Regions from separate parts of the Pontibacillus sp. ABV4_188 genome, predicted to be linked through region 2. Evidence: riboswitches for the same ligand, from Rfam matches in the RefSeq annotation. Region 2 holds a riboswitch; the other holds the start of a gene.

Region 1 (3,417 bases), 550 kb from region 2:
GGCGAGCTGGGGAGCCTCCTCAATCGCTACGCGCTTTCCGGGGTCTCCCCTAGGCTCCTACTGCCGCAGGAGTCTCGCAATTTCCCGAACCACCTTTACCGTATTAGGGGGGGAACGGAAACATGTCGCATGTGGATACCCTTATTTTCAACACCATCCGCATTTAACTACTTCAGCTAAAAGTTCTCATAAAAAAGCAAAGCCAGTAAGGCTTTGCTTAAGGGGTGGAGATTGCTGATGGGTATTGGTCTTTCAGACGTTCTCCTAGGTAGGTAGCGAGTTGGAGCATACCATATATGCCTGATACGGATTCGGCGTCTGAGTTGTAGTTGGTGTTTGTGTTTACATCGTACGTGTATACATTACCATTATGGTCCTGAATCGCTTCGATTCCGGCTACTTTAATGTTATTAGATGCAAGGAAAGCTTCGTAGGACTCAATGAGTGGATCTGAGTAGCCTTCTAGAATCTCAAATTTCGCACCGCCTGTTTCTTCTGTGCCGGTTGGGCAGTGTAGGTCATCAATGGTGCAGGCGTCTGCGGGGCATAGTTCAAAGCCTTCTGAGGTATCGACTTTCACGGCGTATAAGAACTTGCCGCCTACGAATTCGTGACGGACGATATATGGTTTTGGTGCTTCGATATACTGCTGGACAAGTGTGATGCCATCGACGGGTTCTTCAAAGGATTCGCCGTATACATATTCTTCAAGGGCTTTAATGGAGTGGAAGAGCTGTACGCCTTGCCCTTTACCAGCGCGGTTGTGTTTTGTAATAAATGGAGCAAGGTCAAGCTTTTTAGCTGCTTCTATTATTTGATCTTTACCAACAGCTGTAATCGTCTTTGGCGTGGTGATGCCTTCTTGATTTAATGCCATATACTGATTTACTTTACTGAGCTCAAGGCGTAGGGCGCGGCTGCCGTTCACAACGGTTCGACCGTGGCGTTCGAGCCAAGCTAGCACGGCTTCTGTGAATTCAGGTGCGAAGCGGTGATCTCTTGTGTGAGAAGAAGCGCTCATTCGGTTGTAGAAAATTCCTTCCGGTGGCTCTTCTGTTAGATCGACCGTTCCCTGGTCTAAGTGCCATAATTCAAACGGTAAGCCGAGCTCCTCCAGGCGTCCTGTTAAGTGATCGGTCCATTCGTCATTTTCATGTAATACATAAATCTTTGTCATTGTGGTACCTCCTTGAAGTGTGTGCGTTTTTCCTCTACGAGTGGCATAACGTCCCGGCTGAAGCGCTCCATCTCTTCTAGCTGCGGAGAGCATTGAAGGAGGAGTAGGTCGAGCCCAGCTTGTTCGTATTGTAAAATGCGATCAGCAATTTGATCTGGTGTGCCAATCAGTTTTGGACGCAGTCCCCGGTTTGAGACGGAGTAATCCTGCAGATCAACTTGCTGTTCAAGCTGTGACTTACTTGTGAAATCACTGTATCCAGCGTAAGCTCCAGAATCTTTTACATCTGTAATCCGGTTTAATTCCTGAAATGCTTCTTCTTCTGTATTGCGGCAAATGACGTAAGCGGCCATTCCGAAAGATTGGAACGGTTCTTGCCCGGCTTCACTGCGTCTTTCTTTCATATCATTGATCTTCGTCTTAATTTCATCGACCGTACCGCCATGCATGACATAGGCATCGCAATGATTGACGATCGTTTCTTTTCCACGTGGACTTTCACCACCTGCGTAAAGCTTAGGGTACGGTTTTTGAATAGGCTTCGGATGAAGGTGGGTGTTCTCGATGGAATAGAATTTACCGTTGTAGCTGACAGGTTCTTCTTCAGTCCAAAGGGATTTTAACACTCTTAGAAACTCATCGGTTCGATCATAGCGTTCATCGTGTGCCGTGAACGAGCCGCCGTATTGTTTGGCTTCTTCTTGCCACCAAGCGGATACGACATTTAAGGTGAAGCGGCCTCCTGAGATTTGATCAATATTCGCGGCCATTTTCGCTGTGACTGCTGCATTATGAAAATTAGGTCTGACTGCGGCCATAATCTCGGTTGTCTCCGTCACGGCAGCAAGCCCTGCCGCTGTTGTCCAGGCTTCTAAGGAATCCTGATCGGTTCCTTTTATATCATTTAAATACAACTCCGCAATAAGCGTTGTATCAAATCCTAACTGTTCCCCTCGTTGAATGACTTTCTTGGCATAGTCAAATGTTGGTGGCATGTTTTCATCCTCCACATTTCTAAGCCATCCTCCGAAAATCGGTAACCAATATCCATACCTCACCTGACTCAGCTCCTCTTTATAATAGTATATCAGATTAAACAACCCAAGTTACTTGGAATTAAACGTTACGCGTCCAATTTCCTTCTATATATATGAAGGAAGGTACTAAAAAACCCCCTCAACTTGTCCTTGAGACGAGATGAGAGGGTTCTGTGTACGAGTCCCGCTCTCTCATCTTTCAGGCTTTCACCTGCTTGGAATTGGCACGGTATTCGCATTAGAACCCGTTGCCGAGGTTTCAAAGGGCCAGTCCCTCCACCTCTCTTGATAAGAAGAGTTAATTTTCTAACTTTTTGTTGATCATTATTTTACGCTCTTATGATGGGAATGTCAACGAAATGTAATTCAAACCTTTCACCTTAAAATGACGTGTTCACATTTGGTGAATACCTATGATGATTCTAATGACCTAGGTCAAAAGGGGTCTTCCGTCCTGATTCGGGATGAGGGAATGTTTGCTAAACTAATACTAAGGAAATATTTTTGAATTTTCAGCATCTTTGTTAAGCACATACAACTAGTTCACTACGGTATGGGGGAATCAGGGTGCACATTGGGAGAAGAATTAAATACGTACGGCAATTACGAGGGTTATCACAGAGTGAACTTAGTGTTGGGGTAGTTTCATCTACTCACCTTAGCAATATCGAGTCAGGTAAGTACGTCCCATCTCAAGATATTCTTGTTCTTTTTGCAGACAAGCTTGAGGTAAATAAGGACTACTTGTGTGAATATGAAAAGCACGATCAGGCTTTCATTGATCAAATTATTGAGCTAAGAGATGCGGTTATTAAAGGGGACGGCTCTAGAGTAGAGAACCTGATACATCAATTGGAATCTCAGGAGGACAAAGTTGTTCAAGGTATGTACAGTGAACTCTTATATACGCTCATTAAAGGTGCCCATTTTATGAAAAAGGGGAGCCAATCAGAACAATTGATCTCGATTCATCTATTAGTAAACCTTTATATAAAAGAAGGGGAGAAGCTAGACGACCCAATACTCCTATCATTCTATGACTACTATTATGGGTTGTATCACTTTCAACACAACCATATTCAACAGAGCTTAAAGCACTATTATAGGCTTGTCGCACACACACAGGATGAATTAGAGAAGGGGTTGTTCTTCTATAATATCTCTTTGCTACATAAGCAGAACAGAGAGTACTATAAAGCGATT
Region 2 (3,417 bases):
ATGAGGAGAAAGGGAAGCTCTCTAGTGGGTACGAGGCGTTTCGACTTATGAATGATTCTGATCGAGGTGTCTTCTCAAAGCAGTATCGGAACTGGGCAGGAACGATTCATACCTCCGCCTACTTCCCGAAGAGTCTTACAGCCTGGATGGCCCTTGGCGGTGACAGAGAACCTGTCGAATTTGACTTTGCTGACTGGTTGCAAGGAAATGACCTGGACATCTCCCGCATCTATGGCGAAGTCGACACTGACTTGCCATTTGTCCATATGGACGAAAACGCACGCTAATAAAGAAGGGCCACCTAAAAAGGTGGCCCTTGTTTATGCAATATTAAGGTAGGGGTGGTCCTCTACCATATTGGGGATAGGGCTTGCTGTGGGACAACTCGCTTTCCTGCGGGGAGCTGGTAAGCCTCCTCCTTCGCTGACGCTCCGTCCGGGGTCTTACCTAGGCTCCTCACCCCGCGGGAGTCTCGTCGTCCCACAGCAAGCCCTGACGTGAGTTGGATGAACGGACCGCTTATTACAGGTGATCTTAAGCCCCTCTCCTCCCATATATGGCAAGTTTCCGTCTCTCCTTTTTTGGTGAAGGTGGGCCTGGAAATTGCGAGACTCCTGCGGGAGAGAGAGCTAGACGAGATCCCGCAGAGAGCGAAGCGAACGAGGAAGCTCGACAGCTCGCCCGCGGAAAGCGAGTGATTTCCAGGCCCACCTTATGCTCTACTAAAGCCGACGGAAACGTTCCTCAAACAATTGCGGATGCATTAAGCGTCTGAGCGGTGGGCGATTACTTCTACTTCGACTTTAACGTCTTTGGGCAGACGACTGACTTCAATGGCAGCTCGTGCTGGGTAAGGTTCTTGAAGGAAGCTGGCATAGATTTCATTTACCGTTTGGAAGTCTTCCATAGAAGCAAGATAAATATTCGCTTTAGCAATATGCGCGTAGTTAAGGCCTGCTTCTTCTAGGATCGCTCCAACGTTCTTCATCACTTGTGTCGTTTGTTCGCTCACATCGTCTGAAACAATTTCCATCGTGCTAGGGTTTAGTGGGATTTGTCCCGATACGAATACGATCTGTCCAAGGTCAATTGCCTGAGAGTAAGGGCCGATTGCTTCTGGTGCGTTGTTTGTTGAAATTGCTTTAACCATTTTGAAAAAACTCCTTTACTATTTAATGGGACATTATGTAAGGGAGTCCGCCCTATAATGAAGACCTCATTATTCATAAAAAGTCTAATGGTCATGCATAAAAGCGATGTCCACTTTATATAATGAGGATACAAAAGTTGATAAAAGCTTGCGTAGCAAGTAAGCCTATCATATCATATATTATCAGAAAATTTTAACGATCGAAAAAAATAGGTGCTTACCACTTTACTTCGCTAATGAGATCATGTATGATTTGGGATAACATAAAATTCAAATAGCGATAAACTTCTTATCCAGAGAGGCGGAGGGACTGGCCCTTTGATGCCCGGCAACCATCCAGTCGATGTATACAATCGACGAGAACGGTGCCAATTCCTGCAGGAACAATATGTTCTTGGAAGATGAGAGGATCGTACGGATATACACTTACGAGCCCTTTCTTGGATAAAAGAGAGGGCTCTTCTATATGTAAGAGGCCGTGATCGTACTCTCGAAGAAAGAAGTGTCGTTTTAAGAAAGGAAGAGATGAGAATGGCAACAGCAGTATTTGCAGCAGGATGTTTTTGGGGAGTAGAGGCTTATTTTGAACGAATTAAAGGTGTGAAAGCGACGCGCGTTGGGTTCATGGGAGGCACGGTTGCAAACCCTTCTTACCAACAAGTGAAAGCAGGGGGAACGGGTCATGCGGAAGCAACGAAAGTTGAATTTGATCCAAGCGTGATTTCCTATAGTGAACTTGTAGACCATTTCTTTGAATGTCACAATCCTACTCAACGTAATCGTCAAGGTGAAGACGTTGGTTCTCAGTATCGTTCCGTTATCTTTGCCACAGAAGACCAACAAGCGATTGCAGTTGATAAGATCACGGAATGGAACAACAAAGGCATCTTCAAGAGTGAGATTGTTACAGAAGTTAATGAAGTTACAGACTTCTACGATGCTGAAGAGTACCATCAGAAGTATCTTCAGAAGAATGGCTCTGTTTCTTGCGGAATTGGCTAAGACAGCCTGACTTGTATTTATTGAAAACATATGATACTTTAATTTTAATGCCACCTCGTAATCGATACGACTGCGGGAACTTAACCATCCGTTTGAGGTGGCAGGTTACATACTCATTCAAAAAGGCGATACAAAGCGTTATTCATAACGTTTCGTATCGCTTTTTTCTTTGTCTAGCTTAATTTTTGTTAAAGCTAGGATAATAAAGCATGTAGCTGCAACTGCATAACAAATCAGCGTAAACCATGTGGTATTTTCAAAATACCCAATGATCGCAAATGTAAGTCCAACTATAAATAGAAAAGTAGTCTTCACTTGCTCACCTTCCTTTAACTTGTTCTTTTAGCATCTATTCTTAGACGGTGTCGTTTGTACTTAGGTTTCCTTTTATGTAAGGTATATATAAATAGGCGTCGTCGTATTCCATGAACTGACTTGAACGGAAGAAGAGGGAGTTATTCCAGGTAAGGAAAAGGTGTTAGAAATAACAACTCCGCTATAGTCAGGCAGTGTTATTGAAAGTTCTCTCATAGCTTTGGTATATAGGTAACAATAAATAAGGTCGAATTGATCAGGGGAAACGGTAAGGAAATCTTTTTTAATGACAACTACATTAGAGACCCCTCTAACACGAACCATTCCTTTCATATAAATGAATGGGATGAAGGATGTTTCATAGGCGTACACTTTAGCACTTTTAAATTCTTTTGCAAAAGCAAAAGCCATTGTTCCCCATCCAGCTCCAAAATCAGCAATTGTAGAAGGATCGTATGGTTTTGCTTGTCTTATAACTTCTTGCTTCACGCTTAGTTGGGTAGGGGTTGGGGTGATTCCGTTGGTTATGGAGCTAATCATTAATGATACAAAAATAAATGTAACAATAGCTAATAGGATAAGGGTTACTGTATTAGAGATCATAGAAGAGGAATTCCTTTCTAACTATATCATAATTTGTGTTCTACAAAATTTGCCATATTCTCTTAATTGTACGCTCTAAGCTGTCGATAAAAAGAAAAAGACATCTTCTGGAGGTACAGTATTTATGAATGTTACGGAAATGCGTTTACAAGATGTAAAAAAGAAAAATGTGTTGATGACCTCGACATATAGTGTAGCTATGTTGTCAGCGCTATCCTTATCTTTACAAGATGGGGCTCTTTTTCGCTCGTCGATTTATGGAACGGAGTTGGCATTGTTTTGGATTTTGCTCTTTGTTCTTCAACGTGTCTTACATAAACCAAGAATCTTTTCTTACGTGGCAGTGA

What was found. Region 2 has a riboswitch for S-adenosylmethionine ahead of msrA (peptide-methionine (S)-S-oxide reductase MsrA). Riboswitches for the same ligand answer to the same signal wherever they lie in the genome.
Region 1: it holds a riboswitch for S-adenosylmethionine, as region 2 does, so the genes downstream of both, ACYX4O_RS04945 (LLM class flavin-dependent oxidoreductase) here and msrA (peptide-methionine (S)-S-oxide reductase MsrA) in region 2, are expected to answer to the same signal.

The regions. Positions count from the first base shown of each region.
Region 1 is NZ_CM149975.1:972,355-975,771, forward strand. It holds gene ACYX4O_RS04940 (ATP-grasp domain-containing protein) at 218-1,177, opposite strand; gene ACYX4O_RS04945 (LLM class flavin-dependent oxidoreductase) at 1,174-2,235, opposite strand; SAM riboswitch class I at 2,404-2,509, opposite strand; gene ACYX4O_RS04950 (helix-turn-helix domain-containing protein) at 2,782-3,417, shown strand, end outside.
Region 2 is NZ_CM149975.1:424,596-428,012, forward strand. It holds gene ACYX4O_RS02260 (C45 family autoproteolytic acyltransferase/hydolase) at 1-287, shown strand, start outside; gene ACYX4O_RS02265 (RidA family protein) at 764-1,150, opposite strand; SAM riboswitch class I at 1,437-1,558, shown strand; gene msrA (peptide-methionine (S)-S-oxide reductase MsrA) at 1,682-2,152, shown strand; gene ACYX4O_RS02275 (hypothetical protein) at 2,291-2,467, opposite strand; gene ACYX4O_RS02280 (hypothetical protein) at 2,540-3,070, opposite strand; gene ACYX4O_RS02285 (methyl-accepting chemotaxis protein) at 3,195-3,417, shown strand, end outside.